Regions from separate parts of the Mesorhizobium sp. M0037 genome, predicted to be linked through region 4. Evidence: riboswitches for the same ligand, from Rfam matches in the RefSeq annotation. Region 4 holds a riboswitch; each other region holds the start of a gene.
What was found. Region 4 has a riboswitch for cobalamin ahead of metE (5-methyltetrahydropteroyltriglutamate--homocysteine S-methyltransferase). Riboswitches for the same ligand answer to the same signal wherever they lie in the genome.

Region 1 (3,539 bases), on a different contig from region 4:
GATTTCCTGCGTGCCGACGCGGAATGTCCTGAACGCCAGCGGCTGGGCGAGGTCGGCCTCGCGGCAGACGAGCAGCCAGCTTTTGTGCCAGATGGCGTCGAGATCGCGCTGGTAAGCCTCGCTATCCCAATAGGCCGACGACGGTAGCGTCGGTTCGGCCCGGCTCAGGCCGTTATAGGGGTCGCGCTCGCTCGGGCTGGGATGCATGGCTGGCTTCCTATGAAGCGTCAGCCGACACCCCGGCAAATCGTTTGTCAATCAGAGTGCCGCATTGCCGGTTGCAGGCGCGGCGCATAATCATGTCGTGGACATGGGACATTCGGAAATTGGGGGGATTCGGAAATTGGCCGCACGACAGATGTCGCTTACGCCGGAGCTGGTCGCGCGCTGCTGGCGCGAGATCAGGGACCCCGGGCCGGATCCGGACGCGATGCATCTCGATGACGCCGACTATGACGCGCTGCTGGATGAATTCCAGGTCGAACTCCCGGATAGCGAACCGCTATGGCTGTTCGGCTATGGATCGCTGATCTGGAAACCGGAAATAGATTATGTCGAGGACCGCGTTGCGCTGGCGCGAGGCTGGCATCGGTCCTTTTGCATGAACATGACGCGCTGGCGCGGCACCAAGGACAGCCCCGGCCTGATGATGGCGCTGGACCGTGGCGGACAATGCAAGGGCGTCGCCTTCCGGCTGACCGAAAGTAACCGGCGCGGGCAGTTGGGCCGGCTTTTCCGGCGCGAAGTCACGCTGAAGCCGACAAGCTACCGGCCGCGCATGCTGAAGCTTGCAAGCGAGGCCGGACCGCTCAGGGCATTGGCCTTCGTCATCAACCGCAACGGCCTGACCTATTCAGGGCCGCTCGACGAGGGCAAGGTCGTCGAAAGGCTGGCAACGTCCTGCGGGCACTGGGGGTCGGGCGCCGACTATCTCTACAACACGGTGAAAAACCTTGAAGAGCGCGGCATTCACGATCGCCATCTGTGGCGGCTGCAGCGGCTGGTTGCCGAGCGGATCACCGCGTTGAACCCGTAACGCCGCATGGCGCATTCGCGCTGTTGGCCGGCGGAATTTGGTTTGCCGGATGCGGCCGTTTCAGCCTATAGTCATGCATGTCGTCGGTTCCGTTAGGGACCAAGAGGGAATGCGGTGAGGGCTGACTTGTTGCCCAATGCCGTGGCTGCCCCCGCAACTGTGTGCGGTAGTCCTCTCCAAGCCACTGAGGATTTTTTCCTCGGGAAGGTGGGGAAGGGCGCTGATCCGCGAGCCAGGAGACCTGCCGGCGACAGGGAACTGACTTCGATGCCCTCGGGTGGAGGGCGAAAGGACAAGATATGAATACCGCTTCCGTCTCCCTCGGCGCTTCCGTCTCCTCGCAGTCGCGCTTCATGCAGCTCGTGCTTAGCGCGTTTCTGGGCATTTTCGTCGTCGGCGTTGTCGGTTTCTCGCATATCGATGCGGTCCACAATGCGGCGCACGACTATCGCCATTCGATGGCGTTTCCCTGCCACTGACGAGGATCTGACATCATGAACCTGTTTCGCAACGTCGTGTTCATCGCGGCGATCGCAGGGCTCGTGGCGGGTGTCGCTCTCGCCTGCATGCAGGCCTACGCCACCGTGCCGCTGATCCTCAAGGCCGAGGTCTACGAAAAGGCTGGTGGCGGCCATGAGCATGAGCATGCCGCGGCGCCCGCCGCCAACGCTGCGGACACCAATGCCATGAGCACCGCCGCGCCGGCGGAAAATGCCGTGAGCAGCGCAGCCCCGGCTGAAGCTGCCGCGCCAGCGGAGGACGAAGGCTGGGCGCCGGCCGACGGCTTCGAGCGATTCGCCTTCAGCGTGCTGGCCAATATCGTCACCGGTATCGGTTTCGCGCTGGTCCTGGTGGCCGTTTCCGAATTCGCCGGCGGCATCGGCAACTGGCGCCAGGGGGTGTTCTGGGGTCTGGCCGGCTTTGCCGTATTCACGCTGGCTCCGGGCCTCGGCCTGCCGCCGGAACTGCCGGCAATGCCGGCGGCCGATCTCATGCAGCGCCAGATCTGGTGGGTGGCGACGGTTGTGGCGACTGCCATTGGCCTTGCCTTGATCGCCTTCCGCACCTCGGCGCCGCTGACCGTCCTTGCCGTCGTTCTGATCGTCGCCCCGCATATTGTCGGCGCGCCGCAGCCCGACAGTTTCGAGACGCCGATCCCCGAAGGCCTGCATCACCAGTTCGTGGTGGCGGTGACGGTGACCAATCTGGTGTTCTGGTTGGTGCTCGGCGCCGTCATTGGCGTGGTGCGCGAACGCTTCACCGGCTCGGCGACCAGCCTGCGCGACAGCTTTGCCTGATCGCAGTTTGACCTTTATCATCGGCGGTGCGCGCTCCGGCAAGAGCGCGCATGCCGAAACCCTGGCGACGGCGTTGCCGCCGCCATGGGCCTATATCGCCACCGCCGAAGCCTATGACGATGAGATGCGCGAGCGCATCGCGCTGCATCGCTCGCGGCGCGGCGAAGGCTGGGCGACCATCGACGCGCCGCTCGATCTTGTCGGAGCGCTCGAAGCCTTGCCCGACAACCAGCCGGTGCTCGTCGATTGCCTGACGCTGTGGCTGACCAATCATATGCTTTCCGACCATGATCTCGAGGCGGAATGCCGGCGGCTAGCCGACATGCTGTCGCGGCCGCGCGGGCCCTGGCTCGTTGTCTCGAACGAAGTCGGGCAAGGCATCGTGCCCGACAATGCGCTCGCACGCCGGTTTCGTGATGCCGCCGGCCGTCTCAACCAGCAGGTCGCGGCGGTTGCCGATACGGTGCTACTGATGGTGGCGGGGCTGCCGCTCAAGGTGAAATGATGACCGATATCGACGCAAAAGACGAAGAACGCCACCGCGCCAAGATGGCCAAACGCAAGGCGGTGCAGGACGCCGAGGTCGCGGAAAAGACGGTCGAGAAGGGGCTGCTGATCGTCAACACCGGACCCGGCAAGGGCAAGACCACGGCCGCCTTCGGGCTGGCGCTGCGCATGCTCGGCTATGGCAAGCGCGTCGGCGTCGTCCAGTTCATCAAGGGCAAATGGCACACCGGCGAAAAGGACGCCTTCGCGGCGTTCGGCGACCGTGTCGTCTGGCACACGATGGGCGAGGGTTTCACCTGGGAGACGCAGGATCTGAAGCGCGACATTGCGGCGGCCGAAGCCGCCTGGGCCAAGGCGCTGGAGCTGATCGCCGACCCCTCTGTCAGCCTTGTCGTCCTCGATGAGCTCAACATTGCGCTGCGCTACGACTATCTCGATCTCGACAAGGTGGTCGCGGCGCTGAAGGCGCGGCGCGAAGGCCTGCATGTCGTCGTCACCGGCCGCAATGCCAAGCCGGCGCTGGTCGAGGCGGCCGACCTCGTCACCGAGATGGGCGTGACCAAACACCATTTTTCCGCAGGCGTTAAGGCGCAGCAGGGAATCGAGTTTTGAGGGTCTAACTTCGGGAGATGACCGTTGGAACAAGCGGTAATTGTCTATCTTCTTCTGAGCGGCGGTCAGTTCGGGGCGCCGGAAGA
Region 2 (3,539 bases), on a different contig from region 4:
CGCTCTTCGACAGGATGATCAGGTCGGCGCAGGCAATCTGGTCCTCGAAGACTTCTTCGACCGGATCGTCATGGTCGAGCGTTTCGTCCTGAGCGCGCTGAGCCTGCAGGGCGTCCATATCGTTGGCAACGCGTCCCTCCGCCAGCGCCGGGCCGTCGACCACGGCGATGACGCCGTCGACGGTTACCCGGCTTTTCACACTCGGCCACTGGAATGCCTGGACCAGCGGCTTGGGCAGAGCCAGGCCCGAGGTCTCGATCAGGATGTGGTCGACCTTCGGCGTCAGTGCGAGGATCTTGTCGAGCGCGGGCACGAAATCGTCGGCGACTGTACAGCAGATGCAGCCATTGGCCAGTTCGACGATGTTTTCCTCGGGGCAAGTGTCGATGCCGCAGCCTTTCAGGATTTCCCCGTCGATGCCGATGTCGCCGAACTCGTTGACGATGATGGCGATGCGCTTGCCGCCGGCATTTTCCAGGAGATGGCGGACCAGCGTCGTCTTGCCGGCGCCGAGGAAGCCTGTAACGACAGTGCAGGGAACACGGGAGAGGTTGGCGGCCGGGTTTGAAGCGTTCATCGTCAGTCCTTCAGCATGTCGAGGGGTGGGATGCGGGCAACGAGGCCGCGCTTGAGGCTATCGGGCCGGCCGCGCCACGGGATGAGGCCGTCGGCCGAAGTCGCGAAGAGCTTTGCGCCGGTAACGAGGTCGGCGCCGCTGGTTGCGGTCAGATCGCCGAAGACATAGCTCCAGCAGCCATCGCGCAGGATCGCGGCGCTGAGGCGGCGCTTGCAATTGCCGAGACATTCGGCGGTGCGGACCCGGATATCGCCAGCAGCGGCGCGGCGTGTGTCCTCAGCCAGCAATTCGCCGGCGCGCGGATGGGCGTCGGAACCGGTCTCATCGCGGCAGGAGGCGCAGACGATGACGGTCACGCCGGTCAGGGCGTCGTTGTCCCTGGACGCAATGTCCGCTGTGCCAGCCGAAAAACTGCTGTTCTGGTCCAAAAACCGTGCTCCTTGCCCGGAAACCCGCCAGGCGATCGGATACTTTGTCTCAGACGGCAGGTCTCCTGGCTCGCGGGTCATCGCCTTGGTTAGCCGCCTTCCCGGTGTTACCCAGTGGCTTTCGGCCTTGGCTCTTCGCTTACAGTTGCGGGGACAGCCGCGGATTTGGGATTTTCGTCCCGCACCGCATTCCCTCTTGGCCCTTGCCGTTGCGGGCAGGGGACCGTCTGGAGCGGATTTAGGCTGTTGCGGGGAGTTGTGTCAACGCGCTGCTACGACATGGCGATGTCGGCCAGGGGTTTCCCCAGATTGCCGGTCGGCGCCACTTCGATGCGCTCAAGGCCAAGCCAGCCCTGCATCTGCTTTAATTCCTCGAACAGCTCTGCGGCAGTTTCCGGCGGCGCGCCGGGTTCGGCGTAGGCGGCGTGGACGCGCAGCACGCTGGCCGGGCGGTCGGCCTTGAGATCGACGCGGGCGACGATCCGGTCGCCGAGCAGGAAGGGCAGCACGTAGTAGCCATATTGGCGCTTGTCAGCCGGGGTGTAGATCTCGATGCGGTAGTGGAAATCGAACAGGCGCTCGGTGCGCGAGCGCTCGAAGACCACCGGATCGAAGGGCGCCAGTAGCGCGCGGGCCTCGATCTTTCGCGGCAGACGGGCGTCCTTATAGAGGTAAGCCGGCTTGTCCCAGCCTTCGACGTTTACCGGCAGCAACTCGCCCATCTCAACCAGTTCCTCCAACCGGCCCTTCATGTCGGCCGGCGACAAGCGGAAATAATCGCGCAGGTCACCCGACGTCGCGATGCCGTGGGCGCGGGCGGAAATGCGCAGCAATTCGCGGTGCGCGTCCTCGGCCGCCGGCACCGGCAGATCGAGGATCGCCTGCGGCAGCACGCGCTCGGGCAGGTCGTAGAAACGCTCGAAGCCACGGCGGTGCGCCGTGGTGATGCGTCCGGCCCAGAACAGCCATTCGAAGGCGTGCTTGGCGTGGCTCCAGCCCCACCAGCCGCCCGAACCTTTCTGGCCTTCCAGTGCCGAAGCGGCAATCGGGCCGCGCTCGGCGACCGCGCGGTAGATCTCTTCGATATAGGCGGCGTGCTCGCGGCCCCATTTGGCGAGGCCGAGATACATTTCGTCGCCCTGCTCGGCGCGCTGCATGCGCCAGCGCATCAACGGGTAGGTCTCGACCGGCAGGAACGAGGCCTCATGCGCCCAGTACTCGAACACGGTGCGCTTGCGGGTGATTGCGGCATTGTCGAGCAGGGTGAGCGGGTAGGGGCCAAGGCGCGAATAGAGCGGCATATAGTGGGCGCGCACCACCGCGCTGACGGAATCGATCTGCAGCAAGCCGGTGCGCGACAGCACGCGGGCGAGGTGGCGGCGATCGGGCGTGCCGCCCGGGCGCGGATCGAGAAATCCTTGCGCGGCGAGCGCGATGCGCCTGGCCGTCGGGAGTGAGATTTTGTCCTTCGTCAAAGTGTCTTGCCTCGAACCATTTTCCCGACTTTAGCCGGCGATTCCGGTGATGCTAGCAGGCAAATGGCGGGAGATGTGTCAGGAGACAAAAGTGGAGTGAAAGATGAAGGAAATCAAACAGGAGGAGATCGGACCAGTTTTTCCCGGCCTGCCGTCCAGCACTGTCTTTTGAACAAGGTTTGACTTGCTTCGCTGAAAGCCGTGCGCTAACCCTCGCCGCGTTGCAGCAAAGGCACCTAAAACGGTTCAGCGGTTAAACTGTCGCGCTTCCGCATTAGGGTTGGTTGCTGTAATCAAAGTGGATTGGCCGCCAACGGAAAGCCGAGCATGAACGTACTCCTCAGTTCATACCTGCCCATCGTCCTCTTCATCGCCGTGGCCGCAGTTGTAGGCCTGGCGCTTATCATCGCGCCGTTTCTGGTGGCTTATCGCAATCCCGATCCGGAGAAGCTTTCCGCCTACGAGTGCGGGTTCAACTCGTTCGACGATGCCCGGATGAAATTCGACATCCGCTTCTACCTGGTGTCGATCCTGTTCATCATCTTCGATCTGGAAGTGGCCTTCCTGTTTCCGTGGGCGGTGTCGTTCTCGAAGATCGGCATGCTCGGTTTCTGGTCGATGATGGTGTTTTTGGCGGTGCTGACCATCGGCTTTGCCTATGAGTGGAAAAAAGGAGCGCTGGAATGGGATTGAACGACAGTTCCGGAACGCTCGTCGCGCCGAAGCCCAAAGGCCTGATCGACCCCAATACCGGACGTCCGGTCGGTTCCGACGATCCGTTCTTCCTCGAGATCAACAATGAACTGGCCGACAAGGGTTTTCTGGTCACCTCGACCGAGGCGCTGATCACCTGGGCACGCAGCGGCTCGCTGATGTTCATGACCTTCGGTCTCGCCTGCTGTGCCGTCGAGATGATCCACACCTCGATGCCGCGCTATGATTCGGAGCGGTTTGGCGTGGCTCCTCGCGCGTCGCCGCGCCAGTCCGACATCATGATCGTGGCGGGAACGCTGACCAACAAGATGGCCCCGGCTTTGCGCAAGGTCTACGACCAGATGC
Region 3 (3,539 bases), on a different contig from region 4:
CCGACCGCATCGTCGTGCTGAAGGATGGCCATATCGAGCAGGTCGGCACGCCGATGGACCTCTACAAGAAGCCCGGCAATCTGTTCGTTGCCCAGTTCATCGGCTCGCCGGCCATGAACATCCTGCCGGCGACAATCGACAGGACGGGCAACCCGACAATCGTCAGCCATGTCGGCGGCCGCAAGGCAACGGTGCCGATCGCAACGCCGGCGTCAGCCAAGGGTGCGGCAGTCAGCTTCGGCGTGCGGCCGGAGGATCTGTCGGCCGCCACCGGCGCGGAATATCTTTTCGAGGGCGTGGTGGACTATGTCGAGCAACTCGGCGAGGTGCAGCTTGTCTATGTCGATATCGGCCGCGCTGACCTGCCGTTGGTGACCAAGCTGCCCGGCAATGTCGAGGTCAAGCGCGGGGCAAAGCTGCGACTGACCGCGGATGCCGGGGACCTGCACATCTTCGACGCCGATGGGCACTCCTTCTCGCTCAAGCCGGTGGAAGTGAAGGCGGCTTGAGATAGCTGCGTCGTACAGGCATGAAAAAAGAGCGGCGGGCCAGGCCCGCCGCTCTTTTTTTAAGCTTCGGCTGTTAGTTGTTGCCGAACCGATCCCTGTCGCTGCTCTGAGGAACGAACTTCTGTTGGTCGTTCGACGAGTTCAGCAGCTTGTAGACCGCCGAGTTGGTGCCGGTCGACGAAGTGCGGGTGGTGTCGACGGCAGCGGCCGGCTGGTTGGCGCCATTGGAGCCATAATTGTCGCTGCCGGCAAAGGCAGCGCTCGAAACAGCCAGAACGGCTGCGGTGGCAAGAACGATCTTCTTCATTTTAGTCTCCTGAATTTTTCTGATGCCGCCAGCTGCAGCGGATAAGCCCGCCACGTGCTGGAAACCGGCTTTTAGCGGCCGAAAAGGTTACGGTCGGCACCGTGGGCAGGCGCCTGCTCGGCTGCAGCCGACTTCTCAACCGAAGCGGTGTGGCCGCTGTCGGTCGACGTAACCGCTGGCTGGTTGGCGCCGTTGGAACCGTAGTTGTCGCTGCCGGCGAAAGCGCTGCCGGAGATGGCCAAAACGGCGGCGGCAGCAAGGATGAGCTTTTTCATTTTCAAACACTCCTGAATTTTTTGGGATCCCGAGAGCGACGGGTTAGCCGCTCTCCTTTGGTCGGGATCAGCGATTGCCGTAGAGGTCGCGGTCGGCACCCTGAACGACAGGCTGCTTGTCAGCGTGCGCCGGCTTCTGAATGGAAGCCGTATACGAGCTGTCGACCGAGACGGCTGGCTGGTTCGCACCATTGGAACCGTAATTGTCGCTACCGGCGAAGGCGCTGCCCGTGATCGCCAAAACGGCTGCGGCAGTGAGGATGATCTTTTTCATTTTTAGGACTCCAGTTTGTCTGTCCGTCTAGCGGCGTGTCTTGGGAGGAATTCGCGTCGTTCGGACAGCCCCGATGTGGGAAAGCCATAGGCTGGTTTCCAATCACGAAGTTGTTCCGTGTGGACCACGGTCCTGCACCTTGAAATTGTGCCAGGAAGTTCCTCTATGGTCATTTATCGCATTGTTTTCAGTTGCTTATTTCGAACCGAGTGGTTCGCTCCGGTGTCGGTTTCCGGGCCGTCGTTCACACCGTCCTGCACGCATTGTCAACAGAAACGAACCGTTCGGTTCGATTAGAGATTGCTAATAGTAACTTTTCGATACCGTTGAGCCCTTTTGCCCCCGATCGAACTGGATCCGCAGCGATTCGAAACGGCGATGATGGCGTCGCAAGAAACGTCTCAGCTCTTTGACCGGCGGCGGGGGGCGTATGCCGCGCGTGTCGCGCCGCATGGATATGATGTCGCTTTCATGCCGACGTCGCGATCGCTGCCGTGATTAGATGATCGCATCTCAGGTGCCGCTTCGTGACGACGCAGCGGAGAATTGGGAAGCCGGTCAGAATCCGGCGCTGCCCCCGCAACGGTGGTGGAGTTCAAGTCGCAACGGGAGACCACTGGGCAGCAGCCTGGGAAGGTGTCGCGATGGTCCGCAAGGACAACTCCAGAGCCCGGAAACCAGCCCGAGATGCATAGACTCGACTGATCGCGGTGGGCGGTCAAGAGGTGGATAGTGCATGTCCGGCGCCGCGCCGGCCTGCGTCCGATCCTTCCTCCATCACCACCAAGTTCAGTCCTTAAACCACGAGGACAGAACTATGGATACGCGCAACGACATGCTGAGGCTCCTGAACGGCCGCAAGCAAGGCTTTTCGCTGGAACAGCCCTTCTACACCGACCCGGACTATTTCAAGCTCGACATGGAGCTTATCTGGTATCGCGACTGGCTGTTCATCGGCCATGATTGCGAACTGCCGAAGCCCGGCAGCTATATCACCGTGCAGATCGGCGATTATCCGGTGGTGCTGGTCCGCGACCAGAAGGGCAACATCAACGCCTTTCACAATTCCTGCCGCCATCGCGGCAGCCGTGTCTGCAACACTGAGAAGGGCATGGCGGCAAAGCTTGTCTGCCCCTATCACCAGTGGACCTACGAGCTTGACGGCCGGCTGCTGTTTGCCCGCCAGATGGCCGACGGTTTCGACAAGAGCCAGTTCGGCCTGAAGCCCGTCGCCTGCGAGAGCGTCGGCGGCTACATCTTCATCTGCCTGGCGAAAGAACCTGCCGACTTTGCCCCGATGCGCGCCATGATAGAGCCCTACCTCAAGCCGCACCAGCTGAATGAAGCCAAGGTCGCCTTCGAGAGCACCATCATCGAGAAGGGCAACTGGAAGCTGGTCTGGGAAAACAACCGCGAATGCTATCACTGCGCCGGCAATCATCCGGAGCTGTGCAAGACATTCCCCGAAGCGCCGACGGTGACCGGCGTGCAGGGCGCCGACAGCGATCCGGAGATGCTGGCGCACTGGGCGAAATGCGAGGCGGCGGGCCTGCCGAGCAAGTTCCGCATCGATCCGGCCGGGCAATACCGCGCCACCCGCGCGCCGCTGCTGCGCGATGCCGTCAGCTACACGATGTCGGGAAAGCGCGCGGTGACGAAGAACCTGTCCGACACTGTTGCCGCCGACCGCATCGGCACCTTGATGCACTACCACTATCCGACGACCTGGAACCACATACTGATCGACCATGCGGTCACCTTCCGGGTGCTGCCGATCAGCGCCACCGAAACCGCGGTGACGACCAAGTGGCTGGTGCACAAGGATGCGGTCGAGGGGGTCGACTACAACCTTGAGGAGCTCACCCATGTCTGGACCGAGACCAACGACCAGGACCGCCGCATCGTCGAGGAAAACGCCTTTGGCATCCTGTCTCCGGCCTATGAGCCCGGCCCCTATTCGGAGCTGCACGAGGGCGGCGTGATCCAGTTCGTCGAATGGTACGCGGCCTTCATCGGCCCGCGCCTTGCCGAAGGCGGCCGGCCGGCGCTGCGCAGCGTCGCGTGAGCTGGAGCAGGCGAAGAGGGACCAGAGGATGAATGCGATGACGGATCTTGGGCTCTATCGCCATCTTGACCAGATGGCGCCGTGGAACGATAGGCTGCAGGCGCTGGAA
Region 4 (3,539 bases):
TGAGAAACGACGCGTGTCCGATTTGTTCGAGGCGCGGGGCCTGTATGTCCCCAAGGAACGATATTATAGCGTAGTGCCACATTTATATTTCTGCGGGATTAAGACACGTGCCGTAGGGAAATTGCACATTTGCGCCGAGTGGCTCATTTCCAAGAGTGTGATCGGTTTGGCATATTCCCGGCCGACATCCGCCAGCCGGCAACTCCCCACACGGTGAGGAAGAGAAGCCTCACGCCTGCACTTTCTGCCGGAGCGCGCGTGCTGCAGCGACCATGTTAATGAGGGCAGGGCGGACCTCCTCCCATTTGCGTGTTTTGAGGCCACAGTCCGGGTTTATCCACAGTTGGCCGTCGGACAGTCGCTCGCGGGCAAGCATGACTAAGTCCGAAATCTCGCCGACTTCCGGGACGCGTGGTGAGTGAATATCATAGACGCCAGGACCGATTTCGTTCGGATATTTGGAGCTCGTGAAGGCGTCCAACAGTTCCATCTTCGAGCGCGACGTCTCAATCGAAATGACATCCGCATCCATTCCAGCGATCGCGTGAATGATCTCGTTGAACTCCGAATAGCACATGTGGGTATGAATTTGAGTCGCGTCCTTTACACCCGTTGAAGCGATCCGGAAACATTCGACAGCCCAGTCGAGATAGACTTTCCAGTCAGATTGGCGCAGTGGCAATCCTTCGCGAAACGCGGCCTCATCGATCTGGACCATCCTTGCGCCGGATCTTTCGAGATCCGTCACTTCGTCGCGGATGGCGAGCGCGATCTGGCGGCAGGCTTCGGAGCGGGGTACGTCGTCGCGAACAAAAGACCAGTTGAGAATGGTGACTGGGCCTGTGAGCATTCCCTTCACGGGCTTTTCCGTAAGCGACTGGGCGAATTGCCACCAGCGCACTGTCATCGGATTGCGCCTCGATACGTCGCCGAAAATGATGGGGGGACGCACGTAGCGCGACCCATAGCTTTGTACCCAGGCATGTTGGGTGAGCGCGAAGCCGGACAACTGCTCGCCGAAATGCTGTACCATGTCGTTTCGCTCGAACTCACCATGCACCAGCACGTCCAGCCCGATCTCTTCCTGCCAGCGAATTGCAGCCTCGATCTCCTTCTTCAGGAACGTCTCATAGTCGACATAGCTCAGCTGGCCCTTCGCATGAGCGGCCCGCGCCTTGCGTACCTGCGGCGTCTGCGGGAAGGACCCGATGGTCGTCGTCGGGAACGGCGGCAGCCCGAGTGAGCCGGCCTGGACTCTGGAGCGCTCGCCAAAAGCGCTCTCTCGTCGCTTCGCGCTGTCCTCAATGCTAGCGATCCGCCCCTGAACAAGCGGGTCATGGATCCTCGTGGATGTCACGCGCGTGGCGGCAGCCTCGGCAGACGCTTTCAACGCGCCTGCCACCGCATCCCTGCCTTGGGACAGGGCCCGGGCCAGCAAGACCAGCTCGTCGGTCTTCTGGGCCGCGAAGGCGAGCCACGACCTGATGTCCGCGTCGAGTTCCGTCTCCATGCGCAGATCAATCGGCACATGCAGCATCGAGCAAGAAGGCGCGATCTCGACGCGGTCCAAGGGCCAGCCGGCGACGATCGGTTTGATGCGGTCGAGAATGGCGGGCAGGTTCGCACGCCAGACGTTGCGGCCATCGATCAAGCCAAGCGAGAGCACCAGATCCTTCGGAGCGAGCCGAGCCACCGTTTCCAGCTGCTCGGGAGCGCGCACGAGATCAATATGCAGGCCGGCCAGGGGCAGAGAAATCGCGGTTTCGAGATTGTCTCCCAGCGACCCGAAATACGTAGCCAGCATGATCTTCAGCTCGGGCGCGGCTTTCGACAGCTGGCCATAGGCGAATTCGAACGCAGCTCGTTCGTTCGGGTTCAGATCGAGGACAAGCGCTGGCTCATCGATCTGCACCCAGTCGGCTCCCGACAGCTTCAGCCTCTCCAGAAGCTGCTCGTAAACCGGCAGCAGCCGCGGTAGGAGCGCGATGGGACCGAACCCCTCGGCAGGCGATTTCGCCAGCTTGAGGAAGGTGATGGGTCCAAGGATGACTGGGCGTGTGTGAATGCCGAGAGCTTTAGCCTCGAGGAAGTAATCGACCGGCTTCGATGACGAGAGGGCGAACGTCTGATCATCATCGAGTTCCGGCACAATGTAGTGGTAGTTGGTGTCAAACCACTTGGTCATTTCCATCGCGGTTACACCAGGTCCATGAGCCTCCTCCTGGTAACCAGCGTGTCCACAATCCTCCGTCTGACCCTGGTTGCCGCGCGCCATTGCGAAGTAGATGTCAAGTGGGACCTCGCCGCTATTCCAGCCGTAACGGGATGGAACGGCCCCGACCATGGCTGCGGTGTCGAGCACATGGTCGTAAAGCGAGAAGTCGTTCGACGGGATTTTCGACACGCCGCGATCGCGCTGCTCTTCCCAGCTAGCGGCACGGAGCGCCTTCGACGTCGTGAGAAGGTCGCCAGCGGACGATGTTCCGGACCAGTAGCTTTCAAGCGCGAATTTCAGTTCTCGCCGACGACCGAAGCGCGGCACGCCGAGCGTTGCTACAGGAATTTGCTGAGAGACAGTCATGTCATACCCCGATGATTGGGGCGTCGGTGACAAGGAAGGCGCTAGCAGGCCGGCATCAACGCCGGGTTGCAGCGGCCACCGAGACACCCCGCCCGTGGACGTAATTCGCGTGGCAGGTCTCCTGGCTCGCGGGGTCATAGCCTCTACCCGTCTTCCTGAGGGTATTCGCCTCAGTGACGTGTGTTGGCTCGCCGCTAACAGTTGCGGGGGCAGCGCCGGCATCGCACCGGCTTCCCTCTTAGCTCCGCTGCGGCAGCGCCGCACGCGAGAACCACGACACGCAGACAATCACAGCAGTTCGCTCTTTTGTCAATGACGCATAACGAAATGTTTATGTCGTTATGTGATCGCGCTTTTACGCCTTTGTCTAGCATTGTGAAATATTCAGTCTGCTGCCCGCATTCGGCATCGTGGGACGTGATCGCAAGTCAGGTCCGACGGACGCCGCGAGTTCTCCGTTACCTCAGGAACCTTACTGGCCTTCCCCAAGCTGAGCTTCTGGAAAATGCTGGTGACGATCTGGATGACGGTGAATGCCGTCATGGCAAGCACGCTTTGCACCGCTCCTCCAGCGAGCTTCACGGCAGCAGCATGGGTCAGTTCTCCGAAGCGAATGGCTGTCGCTATCAGCGAGCTTTGACAAAGTTCCGCCACTGCGGTCATCGCGTCAGTAGGGCGGCTGGTTAGTTGCCCGCGCATCTACAGCAACCCAGCCCCTTCCGCCTCGCGGCGCAAATTCTGCCTTGGCCTTGGGCCGATCTGCTGGATCACCAGGCCGGCCGCCAGCGAGCCAAGGTCGCCGCAGGTCTTGAGGTTGCGGCCCTGCGTGTAGCCATGCAGGAAACCGGCGGCGTAGAGGTCGCCGGCGCCGGTGGTGTCGACCAACTCCTTGATGGCGGTCGCCTCGATGACCACGGTCTCGTCGCCGCGCACGATCACCGAGCCTTTTTCGGAACGG

Region 1: another riboswitch for cobalamin. It lies ahead of NKJ78_RS15115 (CbtB domain-containing protein); the one in region 4 lies ahead of metE (5-methyltetrahydropteroyltriglutamate--homocysteine S-methyltransferase).
Region 2: another riboswitch for cobalamin. It lies ahead of NKJ78_RS14885 (DUF1636 family protein); the one in region 4 lies ahead of metE (5-methyltetrahydropteroyltriglutamate--homocysteine S-methyltransferase).
Region 3: another riboswitch for cobalamin. It lies ahead of NKJ78_RS24440 (aromatic ring-hydroxylating oxygenase subunit alpha); the one in region 4 lies ahead of metE (5-methyltetrahydropteroyltriglutamate--homocysteine S-methyltransferase).

Annotation. Positions count from the first base shown of each region.
Region 1 is NZ_JAMYVB010000008.1:227,662-231,200, forward strand. It holds gene NKJ78_RS15105 (aromatic ring-hydroxylating oxygenase subunit alpha) at 1-207, opposite strand, end outside; gene NKJ78_RS15110 (gamma-glutamylcyclotransferase) at 344-1,036, shown strand; cobalamin riboswitch at 1,104-1,299, shown strand; gene NKJ78_RS15115 (CbtB domain-containing protein) at 1,336-1,515, shown strand; gene NKJ78_RS15120 (CbtA family protein) at 1,531-2,334, shown strand; gene cobU (bifunctional adenosylcobinamide kinase/adenosylcobinamide-phosphate guanylyltransferase) at 2,327-2,839, shown strand; gene cobO (cob(I)yrinic acid a,c-diamide adenosyltransferase) at 2,839-3,453, shown strand; gene NKJ78_RS15135 (hypothetical protein) at 3,478-3,539, shown strand, end outside.
Region 2 is NZ_JAMYVB010000008.1:183,028-186,566, forward strand. It holds gene cobW (cobalamin biosynthesis protein CobW) at 1-577, opposite strand, end outside; gene NKJ78_RS14885 (DUF1636 family protein) at 580-1,005, opposite strand; cobalamin riboswitch at 1,044-1,248, opposite strand; gene NKJ78_RS14890 (winged helix-turn-helix domain-containing protein) at 1,278-2,480, opposite strand; gene NKJ78_RS14895 (NADH-quinone oxidoreductase subunit A) at 2,808-3,173, shown strand; gene NKJ78_RS14900 (NuoB/complex I 20 kDa subunit family protein) at 3,164-3,539, shown strand, end outside.
Region 3 is NZ_JAMYVB010000018.1:123,681-127,219, reverse strand. It holds gene NKJ78_RS24460 (ABC transporter ATP-binding protein) at 1-509, shown strand, start outside; gene NKJ78_RS24455 (DUF680 domain-containing protein) at 583-816, opposite strand; gene NKJ78_RS24450 (DUF680 domain-containing protein) at 888-1,091, opposite strand; gene NKJ78_RS24445 (DUF680 domain-containing protein) at 1,159-1,365, opposite strand; cobalamin riboswitch at 1,864-2,065, shown strand; gene NKJ78_RS24440 (aromatic ring-hydroxylating oxygenase subunit alpha) at 2,183-3,430, shown strand; gene NKJ78_RS24435 (FAD-binding oxidoreductase) at 3,468-3,539, shown strand, end outside.
Region 4 is NZ_JAMYVB010000011.1:205,531-209,069, reverse strand. It holds gene metE (5-methyltetrahydropteroyltriglutamate--homocysteine S-methyltransferase) at 230-2,581, opposite strand; cobalamin riboswitch at 2,676-2,872, opposite strand; gene NKJ78_RS18495 (adenosine kinase) at 3,281-3,539, opposite strand, start outside.